2 regions of the Motilimonas thetidivivens genome follow, and region 2 is predicted to be linked to the other one. Evidence: predicted binding sites of a transcription regulator. Region 2 holds the regulator's gene; the other holds the start of a gene.
The links. The regulator LexA, encoded in region 2, represses DNA repair genes until DNA is damaged. The targets are predictions, from matches to a motif close to TACTGTATNNNNATACAGTA.
Positions count from the first base shown of each region.

Region 1: a site for LexA is predicted at 4,044-4,063, ahead of ACK8OT_RS08040 (exonuclease domain-containing protein). Genes of this name have one in related genera too.

Region 1 covers NZ_JBKFDK010000008.1:16,047-23,199, reverse strand. Annotated here, with positions in the region: gene ACK8OT_RS08060 (DsbA family protein) at 1-322, shown strand, start outside; gene ACK8OT_RS08055 (protein disulfide oxidoreductase) at 326-826, shown strand; gene ACK8OT_RS08050 (GNAT family N-acetyltransferase) at 844-1,134, opposite strand; gene ACK8OT_RS08045 (hypothetical protein) at 1,354-1,875, shown strand; gene ACK8OT_RS08040 (exonuclease domain-containing protein) at 1,872-4,034, opposite strand; gene ACK8OT_RS08035 (delta-class carbonic anhydrase) at 4,330-5,181, shown strand; gene ACK8OT_RS08030 (DUF1330 domain-containing protein) at 5,286-5,561, opposite strand; gene ACK8OT_RS08025 (LysR family transcriptional regulator) at 5,677-6,579, shown strand; gene ACK8OT_RS08020 (VC0807 family protein) at 6,680-7,153, opposite strand, start outside.
Region 2 covers NZ_JBKFDK010000029.1:7,832-14,984, forward strand. Annotated here, with positions in the region: gene ACK8OT_RS17375 (S8 family serine peptidase) at 1-1,029, opposite strand, end outside; gene ACK8OT_RS17380 (AraC family transcriptional regulator) at 1,349-2,086, opposite strand; gene ACK8OT_RS17385 (carboxymuconolactone decarboxylase family protein) at 2,115-2,573, opposite strand; gene ACK8OT_RS17390 (hypothetical protein) at 2,747-3,061, shown strand; gene ACK8OT_RS17395 (helix-turn-helix transcriptional regulator) at 3,121-3,810, shown strand; gene lexA (transcriptional repressor LexA) at 4,014-4,637, opposite strand; gene ACK8OT_RS17405 (diacylglycerol kinase) at 4,760-5,116, opposite strand; gene plsB (glycerol-3-phosphate 1-O-acyltransferase PlsB) at 5,407-7,153, shown strand, end outside.

The DNA of each region.
Region 1 (7,153 bases), on a different contig from region 2:
AGAAGCAGTACGATTTGCCCAAACCGTGTGGCAACATGAGCCGGAAAAGTACCTCCCCCTGAAAAAGCTGTTAATGGCTAAACCAAGCCGCCTAGACAGCGCTAGCATAGCCCAAGCAGCCAAAGCCACCGGCACTGAGCAATGGCTAGGCAAAGCAGATACCAACATCCAAACCATCATCAATAACAACATGAACCTGATGCAGGCATTAGGACTACGCGGCACGCCAAGCCTAGTATTCGCCGACCAAATTGTACCGGGCTTAGTGGATTATGAGCAGTTACATGCTGGGGTAGAAAAAGCGCTGGCGATGCAGGAATAAGCCATGGCCAAGACGAAATTAATCAAGTGGGCCAAGCAGGCCCTTTACCTAATCATCATGCTGACTGTCATCACCATGGCCATGGATTGGTGGCGCGGCCGTCATTTGGATAAACAAAACCTGCCGCCATTAACCGCCACCAGCATCCAAGGCGAAAACGTAAACTTGGCCGAGCTAAGTAAAGACCAAGCCGTATTGGTCTACTTTTGGGCAACTTGGTGTCAGGTGTGTAATTACGTGACGCCAGCGGTGAATAGCATCGCCAATCACAACCCGACCCTGAGTGTAGCCATTCGCTCTGGGGATGATGCGAGGCTAAACCAATATACCCAACATCATGAATATCAGTTTCACGTTATCAACGATCCCAGCGGTCAACTTAGCCAAATGTGGAACATAGCGGTCACGCCCACCATTATGGTGGTAAAAGATAATCAAATCGTACATTACACCACCGGCTTCACCAGCCTACCCGGACTGTGGTGGCGGATGATGTTTGCTTAACCCAGTCAAGCCGTTGGCTATGCCAACGGCTGGTGCAATAAAGGTTGCCACTGTGGGTGGCGCCTAAACATCACCTCCACATAGCTACATCGCGGCACAACTTGTAACCCCTCAAGTGCCGCAAAGGCCACCATGGCTTCCATCAATTGCATTGCAATTCCCTGCCCTCGGAATTGCTCAGGCACTAAGGTACTGTTGACATAAATCACCTCTCCCTCACGGGTGTAGGTCATCTCAGCACTATTTGGACCATCAGGCTCGGTATAAAAGCGGCCAGACTGCGCTTGTTGTTGGTGTCCTATCGACATAATGACTCCTAAGCACTGTTCGCTTATTTCTTGTTTGCTCTTATCTGGTTATAGCAATAATTGCGCGCTTCGGCCACGATGCACACCTGCTTTCATGCCCTTCAATCATGGAAAAATAAACTATACCCACTAAATAATCTGACATACCTCAGTCGAACAATAGAAATGCAACCATACTAAAACTTAAGTGACGTCACCTAACCATGGCACGGAGGAAAGATGCAATTCTCGCTAACAAACTGGTTAAGAAAAGCTTGGTTTTGGTTAACGCTTGGCCTAGCCATGAATCTGGGAGCAGCATTAATGAGTCATGTCGTTGTTGAAAACTACCAAAACGAAATCAGCTTACTTCAGCATAAGCAGCAACAAAACAACCGCCTTAGCCAACTACGCTGGCAACACGCATCCGACCTCGAAAGAAAACGAGAGCTGTTATTAAGCTTGCTAAATCAAGGTGATCTCGATGCCAATATAGCCAATGCACTAAATCAGCAAATCTATTACTACCTGCGCCAACCCTTACCTGAAATATCCCTTAGCCAGTTAACTGAAATCAACGCAGCGCTTGATCAACAACAGCAACAAGACAGAGACAAGGTAAACAACTTATATCTCGCTAACCTCGAGCTGAACGAGCAAGAGCAACAGCTACGACAACAAGCAGCCACCATGAAAAACATCGCCCTGTTGTTACAAATGGTCGGGATCGCCTTTATTATGGTGCGTGAAATAGGCCTTTAATCTGCACTATCAGCGTGACGTAGGTTGTTAATTTCAATAAACAGCTCGGCCGTGGCGAGGGCATCATTTAAAGCACGGTGATGGCCTTGTAAATTAATCCCGCGCGCCGCGCAAATATTGGCTAAGGAATAAGAGTCATAACCGGGTAACCACTTGCGCGCTAACACTACGGTACATAATTTAGCGCGATGATAAGCTAACCCACAGCGAGTAAATTCGGCTTTCACCATGCCCATATCAAAATTCACGTTGTGGGCAACAAAAATGGCACCTTGGCTAAATTTATCAACCGTTTTCGCCACTTGCGCAAACTCGGGCGCGTCGGCCACCATTTGATTGCTGATTCCGGTCAGCGCGGTAATGCGCTGCGGGATATGGCGCAATGGATCCACTAAGCTAGTGAACTGATCCACCACCTTACCGCCAACCACCTTCACCATGGCAATTTCGGTAATGCGATCATAATCTTTATGGCCCCCTGTGGTTTCCACATCAACAATCACATAAGGCTGCTGCGGATCGAGTTGCCACTCAACAGGCTGAATCGATACCGCTAAGCCTGCTTGGCTTAATTGCTGGATCCTGATCCACTGATTGCGACGCAAGCTATCACCGGGCGCTTTGATTTCTTGCGCAAACAACTGACCGTCCTTGACGCCGATTAAGTCAGGGTAGCCATCCTTTACGCTTAAATATTGCTGGCTCATTAATCGTAAATGACTGATCAAGGCATAGCTTGGCGCATGGTCAACCAACAGCGCCAGATCTTGCAATAAATCGTCGTACCAAAACATAAAACCGTTAGGCTTACCATAATGTTGCGCCACTTGCTGTACCAACCAAGCCTTGAACGCAGCAGGTGTTTGCAGGTGAGCGAGTCGAGTTTCTATTTCAGTGCGAAAGGTGGCATAAAAGGCATTGTCTTTGATGGTTTTCGGCAGTAAGGAAAATTCATTGCTGAGCTGGCTTTTCTCGTCTTGATAAAGTTCGGGCCAGAAAGTTAAACAAAATAAGGCTCGCCAAATCTGGTTCTCGCCGTAAATGGCGGTAATACCTTGGCGCTGATAATAATCAATCACCCCTTGCTCTGGTGAGCCAACAAAAGCCTCATCTAAGGCTATGGCTGGCGCGGCATTGCGTAACATCTCGGTTAAGATTGAGGTACGCTGTGCTGAGAACTTCAAGCGTAAGAAATCTTGCGCAAAAAACACCAGGTGCTCATCGCTAGCGTCATCCAAAATAGCATTTAATAACTGCTGACACAGTTCCAATTCGCCCTGTTGGTATAAAATACGAATGCGCTTTTCTTGCGCCGAGGCATGCCCACTTAACGCCAGCAAGGCCAGCCCTTGTGCTGGGTCGCGCTCGAGTAATTGCAAACCCAGTTTATAGCTGAGCAAATCAAACTTATCGTTGGCATAGCTACCTACAGGTGTCACTTTTTCTGCACTCAGCAGCCCTTCAGCGGCTTGCCATTTTGCCGCTTCATCCCATTGTTTTAACAACCTAAGCTGTTGGCTGTAGTGGTAGCCAGATTGTGCCTCAGCCAGCCGATCAAAATGGGCATTTAAGCGGGGAGCTGACGAACTAGCCATCGTTTTCAATACACCCAGATCACGCATTGCAAATTGCGCTAAGGTGCCACCTAGGTGGCCAAAATAAAGAAATAAACAGTACTCGAATAACGTCCGAAAGTCGGAGTGCAAATAAGCCAGACAAAGCTCATGCTGAGTCGTATCAACAACACCGCTATGTTCTAAAGCGCATTGATACCACAGTTGTTTTTTGGCCGAAGCTGGAGGAGTAACTGGCGCATTTGCACTCATGCAAATGGTTTGTAGCTGGGCTTTATTCAGCTCAGGTAGTAAATCCGATAAAGGGGCGGATGCAGCTGACGAGACTAATTGCAGTGCCTTTAGCTCAGCAATGGCAGCATCACGATCGGGTATTTCGACATAATCTAATTGTGCCCACTGCACAAAGCGACTTTTACGATTCACAATACGCACCAGTAAACACAAGGCGGGCTCGGTTAACCCTTTCACCTGCGCAAATTGCTGTTGTTGCTGCACCGTTAGCAAATGCTGGCTGGTTGATTCAATAAAACGCACCAGCTCAAAAAAGTGGCTAAGATAATATTTTTCGGGCAGGGTTTTCATACTAAAGACCACTGTATGTAGATACAGAAATCATAACCCAGGTTGGGTTGTTTTGCCAAAATCTTTCATCTTGCAATTCATAAAATCAAAGTTAATTCATTAACTTAACTTAATATTGCTGGCTATAAAAAGATGACATACATCACAATTTTAGCAAGTGAAATCCTCTATTCTTGCGCCTCCTTAGTATTGACCAGCAAGCATTACAGGCTCAATAGAGCCTACTGGCATACCACTCTATTGGCGCGACGTTATCACATCGTGCCGTTAGGCATTTGTTAATTGGAAGAACATTATGACCAAAACACTACTCGCGCTTTGCACTAGCATTGCTCTTTTCCCCCTTGCTAGCCAAGCCGCCAGCGATCACAGCGTCGACGATAACGTGATTGCACAGCAACGCGCTGCTCTTGCCGAAAATACCCAAGGAAAGGGGTTCGGTCCACAATCACCACGCGACATCGATACCTTAGCGGGTAACAACAAGCGTATTTTCTCTGCTGCGCCAGCTTACACAGCCATGAACCTGTGTAATATTCACTTTCACAAAAATGCCGAGCACAAAGGCGGTGAATTTACCAAATATGCAGGTAACGGCGATGGCAAAGGCTACGAAAGTGGTTACGTTTACAGTGGCAAGTTAACCGAAGCTGAACTTGCTCCATTTGCGCAAGAAGTGGGGAAAGGCGAGCACAATAAGCTAAAATCGGGCGATACCATTGAATTGCACTACGTGCACTCAAGCGCCCAAGTGAAACCGGGCCCAACGCTAGGCTCATGTTTAAGTGATGCCATCGGCAACCCACAACTGCGCGTTGAAACCCAAGTGTTTGTATTGGTTAATGACAGCAAGGCGCTAGACTTTGTTAAGCTAACCGAATACGCCGAGCAAAACGGCGTCTACCAAGCCCTTAACATCCCAACCAACACAGGCACGCCAATTCAATACGCGGGCTCAACCACAGGTCCAAGCTACAATGAAAAAGGCTCACCGTTCCAAGTGACTTGGAGTGTGCGCCCACAAGTGGCCAAAGTGAACATAGCAACCGTTGCTAAATGGTTAGAAAGCAACGACTTCAACGAAGATCATGCGCACGGTGTTCGCAACCTAGTGATCAACCCAGATCTACTTTCTGCGGGTCACTAAGCAATAGACCCAGTAGGAGCCGCAGTCATGCGGCGATAAATATCCAAACTCGCCCCCATGTAGATGGGAGGCGAGCTCGGCGATTTAGCAAAGAGCTCCTGCTATCAAATCAAATGAAACTGACTGCGCATGGCCTGATTACGCAAACCTGTTAATGCCTGGTAAGCCTCACTGTAATACCAAGCTTTTGCCAATTCGTGCGAGTCAAAACGCAGCACCGCCTTGTGGCTAAAACCCGTTTCACCATGCAGCACTTGCAGCTCGCCCTTACTCATAAACTCACCGCCAAAAGGCACTAAACTAGCCGCGGCTTGTTCACGATATTGCGCCATTAACTGCGCATCAAGTGGCGTTGAATCCACGATCACTAAAGCTGTCATTGTCTATCTCCTATTTTGCTAAACATCTCGACTAGCTCATCTAATCGATTGACTTAGTATAAAAAACCAGACAAAAATCAACAATAACCAAAAAATTAACTGATTGTTTAAAATAATGAACACTATCAAGCTAGCGCCGCTGTTGCTTATTTTTGTAGAAGTCGCCAACAAACGCTCTTTTTCGGCAGCGGCGAAAAAACTGGGTATGAGTAAATCGGCCATCAGCCAACAAATAAAGCGCCTAGAGCAAGAAATCGGCCAGCAATTATTGGCCCGCAATACCCGCGGCGTTGCCTTGACCGCCGTAGGCCAAAGTCTGTTAAGCCGCAGTGAATTGCTTAGCGCGCACCTAAGTCAAACCCTCAAGGAATTAGACCAAGTTAAAACCGAGCCAAGCGGCTGCTTTAAAATCGCCGTACCGCCTTTTTTTGAACAGCACATCGTAATTCCAGCGCTCAAGCAGCTATGCCTAGCCTACCCAAAACTGAAACCTGAGTTAGTGATTACCGGGAAATGGCAAGATTTAAGAGAGTACAATCTGGATGCGGCTATTTTTGGCGGTAATCTGCGCGACAGCCAGTATCGCGCCCTCCCCATCGGCAAAGTAGCAGAAATTTTTTGTGCCTCGCCGCGCTATTTACAACAACATAATAAGATCACTGAACTAAACCAGCTTAGCCAGCATCAATACCTAGCCACACCGTGGCAACAGCAACAGATCCAATTATTTGAAGTCAGCACCAAGCAAGCACACACCCTTAATTTAGATCATGCAGCTAAAACCAACACCCTAAGCACGGTATTAGAAATGCTACTTAATGACATGGGCATCGCTCTGTTTCCCGCTTTTTTAGCGCAGCAACAACTAGCCAATCAACAGCTGATCCAAGTGCTGCCTAACTACCAAGGCCGCGCGTGGCAGTTTTATTTTCTACATGCTTATCAAGGTGACAAGCCCGCTCACGTTGAGCGTTTCTACCAGCTAATTTGCTACTACTTTAAGCAGCGCAATAGTTAACCCCAACCTGTGGCAGCCGAGCTCGCTCGGCGAATAAACTAACAACCAGCCCCCTCTTCAGCGCAAAAAAAAGGCCGCTCAAAGCGACCTGATGTGCATATTACTTTTTGGGAGACATCACTTCTTCTAACGTCAGCCCCGTTAGATCGCGTATCGTGCGCCATAAATAATAAAAGATACCTAGCATCATCAGCATCGACGGCAAGGCGATCATGGGATAACTGTATAAGGTTAACTGACCCAACTCTTCATTAAATGCAGGGGTGCCAGCAGGACTCGTCACCAACCATTTGGCCAACACATAATTCATCACCGCCGAGAAAGCAAAAGAAGCCGACACCAAATACGTCGCCTTTAGCAAACGCTTTTCAAACGCCGCCGTACTGTGGTGCTCTTCCAGCTTTTGCTTGATCTTCTCAACATCCATCACGTCGGGATTGAACAACAAGGCTCGCACTAATGGATAAGGCGTAAAGGCAGAAATTAACACTGCCGTTCCTATCACCGCAGGGATCGCGGCTTCTTTAATCGCCAACCATTTAGTGTCTAACTCAAACAAGCCAATACCACCGGT
Region 2 (7,153 bases):
TTCTATTGGGTAGGTCGACAAAATACAAACGCCGGGGGCAGTAATATCCACCTTAGCTCCCCAGTTACTAAAATCAGCTAAGGTGTCGTCTTGATCGTTGCGACAAGTTGGTGAACCTAGCTGACCAGCAAGCCCATCAAAATCAGCAAGAGCTGATACTGTAATCGCTTTGGGCGCATTGGCAGGCGTATAATTTGCGCTATCTGCATTATTATTACCTGCTGCGACCACAACCGTCACCCCGCTGGAAAATGCCGCATCGATTGCTTCATTCATCGCACTGCTCGAGCCAGAGCCACCTAGGCTCATATTGATCACTTCAATATCACCTTGCGCCACCACCCAATCAATCCCCGCAATAATACCTGAAAGTGACCCTGAACCTTGTGCATCCAGCACTTTTATAGCCCACAGCCGCGCCCCCGGGGCAACGCCCACCACGCCTATATTATTATCAAGTGCAGCGATAGTGCCTGCCACATGAGTGCCATGGTAATGATCATCATCCCCACCTAGGGATTCATCACAAAAATACGACCGCCTATGTGGTGGACCACCAGCGTGATAAAGACAATTAGCCCCGCCCACTACATTTAAATCAGCATGTTGCATATCTATGCCGGTATCGAGTACTGCGACATCAACATCAACGCGGTAATTGTCGCTTCCATCAATATTTAAGGCAGTAAGATCGGCATTAATACGCTCAATACCGGTCGGCAACTGCTGAAAAAAGGCTGTAATGGGAATATCGCCTTCGACATACGACACTTTTGGATTGTGTAAAATGCCATTAATGGCTTGAGCAGGTACGGCAATTGAGAATCCCTTAAGGACATGCTCAAAAACAAACCCTACTCGCCCGTTTGCTTGTTGCGCTACCTCGGCAGCCACCTCTTGCGGTACGGCACTATCGTGCACAACCACTATGTAGCGTTGTAAGTCAGGTGGCGACTGTGCATAGGAGAAAACAGATAAGCAAGCAGAAAGGGCGAAAGCGTAAAGGATGATCCTAGTTATTGGTCGCATAAGTTGTTCCTCTAAATGCATAGAACAAGCTTATTAAGTATAGGCTACTACTCGGCACTGGCCAAAAAACGAACAAGCCACCCGCATACTTCTGTGCAATCAAAGCGTTTAGCAACGCTGGCAACAAATGAGCCCGGATCAGCAAGCGAATAAGCTTGAATTACCCAAGACACGGCCTGTGACTAAACCGACCACAAGGCCCGCGGTGCGCCCAGTTCATTTCCCACAGCGCCCCATGGTACGCCCCAACCGCTCACGTTAGTGCGTTTGCCCGCGAGGGATGAGAATCCGCTTATCCCTTGATTGATTTGCTGTTGAATTAGACTTTGGCTGGCGTGGTCGCTGCAATAGCGCGAAACTCGCGCGTCATATGGGCCTGATCACTAAAGCCAAATTGTTGGGATACATCGGCTAGGCACACTTCGCGATGGGCGCGTAAATATTCGATGGCCTGCTTTACTCGCCTAATTCGCTGATATTGCTTCGGTGATATTTGCAGCCAGCGCTTAAACAAACGCTCAATTTGGCGCTGACTTAATGGTATGTGCTCATTAAGCTCGGCCTGCGAAGCGTGTAAATCAACTTCTGCTAACGCTTGCGATAACGAATGGGGCAAGATTTGGCTGTGTTGCAGCATTTGCTCTGCCCAATGGGTTATTTCATTAATTCGGTCCTGATGACTTGACTGTTTTTTAACTGCTTGAAATAGGCCGTCGAGATTATCTAATCGCCCCATGCTGCCTGTTAACAGGCTAGGCGCATGAACATGCTGGCCAAATACGCCGTAGCTAATAGCAGGATGAAAACGCAAGCCAGCCAGTTGTGCACCCGGCATCAAGGTGACGCGCTGTGATACCTTGCTAATGGGCAATGCAATCACGCCATGAGGCAGTTTATGGTCGCCAATACTGACCTCTCCCGTCAAATGAAATAACACACCGCTGCCCGCATCCGAATAAAGCGCACGCGAGACTGGCTCTGCTTGCGCTGAGCAAACACTGGCTGACCATATGCCTTGCAGCAGCGGCGCTAGCTGCCCTTTAGGCTGGGACAGCAAAAAATTAAGCGCGGGGCCTGGTGTATTGTTATGGTTTATAGCTACCTACCTCAGGTTTAAAGGTTTTGACGATGCGATTCCAGCTATTAATCGCATTAATGGCAATGGTTAAGTCAACCAAGCCTTGCTCACCTAACACGTCACGGGTCTGGTCGTATGTTTGCTGATCTACAACCTTACCTAGACTTAAATGCTCGGCAAGTGCCAATGCGGTTGTTTCTACTTCACTGTACCATGGCATATCTCGCCACGCATTTAAACCTAAAATACGCTCAACCGTTTCACCTTGCGCCAACGCTTCCTTACTGTGCATATCAATGCAAAAAGCACATTGGTTGAGTTGCGAAACACACAGTTTAACTAACTCCCATACTGTCAGGCTTAGAGTATCAGAGCCACTAAATTGCTCGCGTAAATACCGCTCTTGCGCCATCAAAATGTCCATCGCAGGTGCCGCTAGGCTCATATAATTGGCTCGTGATGTCATGCTTTATCTCCTTCCTTTATGATTCTAAGGCACAATAACAAGCGGCTTGAATCCGGTATTGAATATTTCCGACATGATAAAATTTACCCGCCAAATAAAACCCTACTGACACAGTCTGACACTCGCAGCTCCTATGCTTATCTCGTTGATAACACAAACCTAAAGGAAACAAGATGAACACAGTTATTGAAATGGTCAACTTTAAATTGGCAGCAGGCGTCACCGAGCAAGATTTACTTGCCGCCACCAAACAAAGTCATGCTTTTATAGCTGGCTTGGACGGTTTTCAATACCGCTCCCTTAGTTATAATGAAGCGTCGCAAACATGGACGGATATTGTTTATTGGCAATCGATGGAGACAGCAAAAGCCGCTAGCGACGCCTTTATGGGCTGTGCCGATTGCCAAGCCTTAATTGCCCTGATAGATAAAGAATCAGTGGTGATGCAGCACCAAGAAGTGCATTTTTCATCCTGCGATGCGGCGTAATTAACTCAATCAAGCACGGGCTTGGTCAACCTTGATTTGGCCCGTGATAAGGATAATCAGTGAGTAAATCAGAGCGCTTGTTTGCCCTGTTAACATTGCTACGCAGTAAGCGATATGCCGTCACCGCCGCGCAGCTAGCCCAGGCCATGGAAGTCAGCGAGCGCACCATTTATCGTGATATTCAGTCGTTGATCTTATCCGGCGTACCGATTGCGGGTGAAGCGGGTGTCGGTTATTTGTTACAAGCAGGCTCACACTTACCCCCCTTGATGTTTAACGAGCAAGAAATGGTTGCCCTAGAGTTAGGCATGAGAATGGTCAGGGCTTGGTCCGACCCCGAATTAGCCAGCGCCACCAATACCGCCTCACATAAGATCTTGTCTGTGTTGCCCGATCACTTAAAGCGGCAATTGGAAAGCTTTCCGATTTTAGTGCCGGATTATCACATCCAGTCTAAAACCGCGGCTCATAGCCAGCAATTGCGCCACGCCACCGATGCCATGCAGAAAATCTGCATTGACTACACAGCCGAAGACGGCGCATTAACCTCACGCGTGTTACAGCCGCTTGGGCAAATATTTTGGGGTAAGGTATGGACCTTAATTGCTTGGTGCGAGCTAAGAAACGCCTATCGGCATTTTCGCATTGATAGGATCCAGCACCTATCACTGCTACCGGATCACTTTAGCACCGGGCCAGAAAAGTCACTGCCTCATTACATCGCGCAATATGTGCCGCCAGAGGGTTAAGCTCTCTAGCAAAATACAATTTAATCCTTGGGCATGTATGCGCCATTTATTTCCGGAGCGAGCTCCGGTCTTAAAGCCTCTGCAATCGTAGGTGCACGGTTCTCTGCTCGAACATGGCCCATTCTCAGAGCAAACTCAGTCCTAAAACAAAAAACCGCCAACTTCGGCGGTCTTTCTGAGATTTAGTTAGCGCGACTTGGCAATTACATCCAATCGGCGTTGCGAATAACGCCTACCGCGATGCCTTCAACATCGAAGTGCTCGTTGGCTAAGTCTACTTTAATGGTATTGAATTCTTCATTCTCTGGGTGCAGTAACACTTGGCGGCCATCACGTTGGAAGCGTTTAACGGTTACTTCATCTTCCACTCGGGCCACGATCACTTGGCCATTGTGAACATCTTTGGTTTTATGCACCGCCAGTAAATCGCCGTCCATAATACCGATATCTTTCATGCTCATGCCGCTAACTCGTAGTAAAAAGTCGGCACTAGGGTGAAACAAATTCGGGTCAACCTTGTAATTACACTCGACGTGCTCTTGCGCAAGAATGGGCTCACCAGCGGCCACACGACCAATTAGAGGTAGACCTTCTTCTTCGTTAGCGGCTTCTTCAACTTCAACAAGACGGATACCTCGGGAAGTGCCCGGCATCATTTCAATGGCGCCTTTTTTGGCCAGCGCCTTTAAATGCTCTTCGGCTGAGTTAGCACTTTTAAAGCCAAGTTGTTTGGCGATTTCGGCTCGCGTTGGCGGAAGGCCCGTGGCGGCGATGTTTTCTTTTATCAGTTCAAGAATTTCTGCTTGGCGCGGTGTTAATGGCTTCATGGTTTTTGCCTGTTTTTATATACAGTTAACTGTGAGTATATACAGTGAGCCTAAGCTAAGCAAGGGATTACCTTGATAAAATAAGCAAAATCCAAAGGCTAATCACCAATCAAGTGAGTTACTTAAAACAGTAAAATATCAGCCCAGACATAAACCGTTAAGGTTAAGGCAACAAATACAGCCGCAGACCCTAAATCCTTGGCGCGCCCTGCTAGTTCATGTTTTTCTAAGCCGACTCGGTCAACCACGGCTTCCACGGCCGAGTTCAGCAGCTCAACAATAATCACAATAAGCAGACAGGCGATCATTAAGATCCGTTCAACTTGCTCGACATCAAGCCAGCAAGCCAGTGGAATAAAAATAGCGGCCAGCAACAGCTCTTGACGAAACGCGGCTTCATGGGTGAAAGCATGACGAAAGCCCTGCATGGAATACATGGCCGCCATCACAATCCGCTTTATCCCTGTGTTTTTTTCCATTTTTATGTCCTTTTATTCACAAATTCCCACTATTTTTAGTGTATTTTAGCGCCATTGAATGCAGTAGCTTGAAGCGGTGATATGACAAGCTGACGACAGCATGGTGCAATCTATACCTTAACTACTTGAAAGGCAGGTAGGAGGCATGAGAGAAAATCCCCATAAGTATAGATGAACGATGTGATGGGGTAGGACTGGTGTTCCAGTGAGCAAACCGAGCCAACACAGCTGCAACTTCAATTAGGAAGGATATAATTGATGATAAGCAAAACAAGAGGTTATAGGAAATAATGAATTTTTTGCAAGGTTTTTTCTTAAACCATCTCGTTAGCAGTAAAACCGTGCCAGCGAGCCCCCAAGCGGATCTGCATTTAGACTTGGACAAACCTATTGTTTATGCATTAAAAACTTTATCGTCCAGTGATTTGCTCACACTGCAGCGAGCGTGTCGTGATTTGGGCCTGCCCGACCCACTCACCCCGATGACCATTAATGGCCAAACCATTACCCGCTATGTCTGTTTGAATATGCCCAAACAGCTGTTTTCAAGCACCCCGCGCAAAGCTTACCAAGACCAATTTAAAACCCTGCTTAATTTGCACCAAGGTGACAGTGAGATAGACGTACAACTGGTGCCCGTCACCTTATTTTGGGGTCGCGCGCCCGGTTACGAAGGCCATAAGCCGTGGTTTTCAATTCTGAAAGCCAGCTCACCCAATTGGATTAATAAGGCCTTCACTATTTTGTTTCGCGGCCGCGACAACTTGATCCGTTTTAGCAAGCCGATTTCGCTGCAGCGGTTAAATCGTGATTATGGTGATGATCCTAATCTTGCCACTAAGTTAGAAAAAATTGCCTATACCCATTTTGCACGGCAGAAACTGGCGGCCAAAGGGCCAAAATTGCCCGATCGCAACAAAATGCGCCGCGCTCTATTGGCATCCAATGAAATTCATCAAGCCATAGTTAAAGCCAGCCAAGAACAAGGTATTTCACTGGCGCAGGCAGAACAAAAAGCCACCCACTATCTTAATGAAATCGCGTCAGACTTTTCTTACCCTATGGTGCGTTTTGGTGACAAGGTATTAACTTGGATCTGGCATCGAATCTATCAAGGCATAGTGGTAAACAACGCCGAGACGGTGCGAAATTTGGCGCAAAAATGCCACGAAATTGTGTTTTTGCCTTGCCACCGCAGCCACATGGATTACTTGCTACTCTCGTCGGTGATTTATCAACAAGGCATGACACCACCGCACATTGCTGCAGGCGTCAACCTGAATTTCTTCCCCGCTGGGCCTATCTTTCGTCGCGGCGGCGCGTTTTTTATTCGCCGCACTTTCAAGGGCAATCCCCTATATGCCAGCGTGTTTAAAGCCTATTTAAGTTATTTGTTTAGCAAGGGCTACTCCCTGGAGTTTTTTACCGAAGGGGGTCGCAGCCGTACCGGTCGCTTACTGCCAGCTAAAACCGGCATGTTAGGCATGACCATTGAAGCCATGCAGCAAAGCCCTAACCGCCCTATCGCGTTAATTCCCGTATGTTTAGGTTATGACCACGTAATGGAAGTGGCGACTTATGTTAAGGAGCTGCAAGGGCAGAAGAAACAAAAAGAATCGTTTTTACAGGTACTTTCCATCACCAAAAAACTGGGCAACTTTGGCCAAGGCTTTGTTAACTTTGGCGAGCCCATTCTGCTGAATCAGTTTTTAGATCAAGTCCAGCCGCAATGGCGTGAGCAAGGCGATTTAACCTTAAGTCCAGAGTTTAGCCACACCATCAATCAACTTGGCCGCAGCGTGATGACAGGTATCAACAATGCCGCCGCCGTGAATGCCTTGCCGCTATGCAGCCTAGTATTACTGGCCAGCAAACGTCACACCTTAAGCAAGGAACAATTGCTGACTCAGGTAAGTGCTTACTTAGTGCTGTTAAAGCAAGTGCCCTACAGCCAACAGGTCAGCTTACCCAGCGGCGAAGCTAATAACGACAACGCTGGCGGAGCCATTGGCGGAGCCCAAGCATTACTTGATTCAG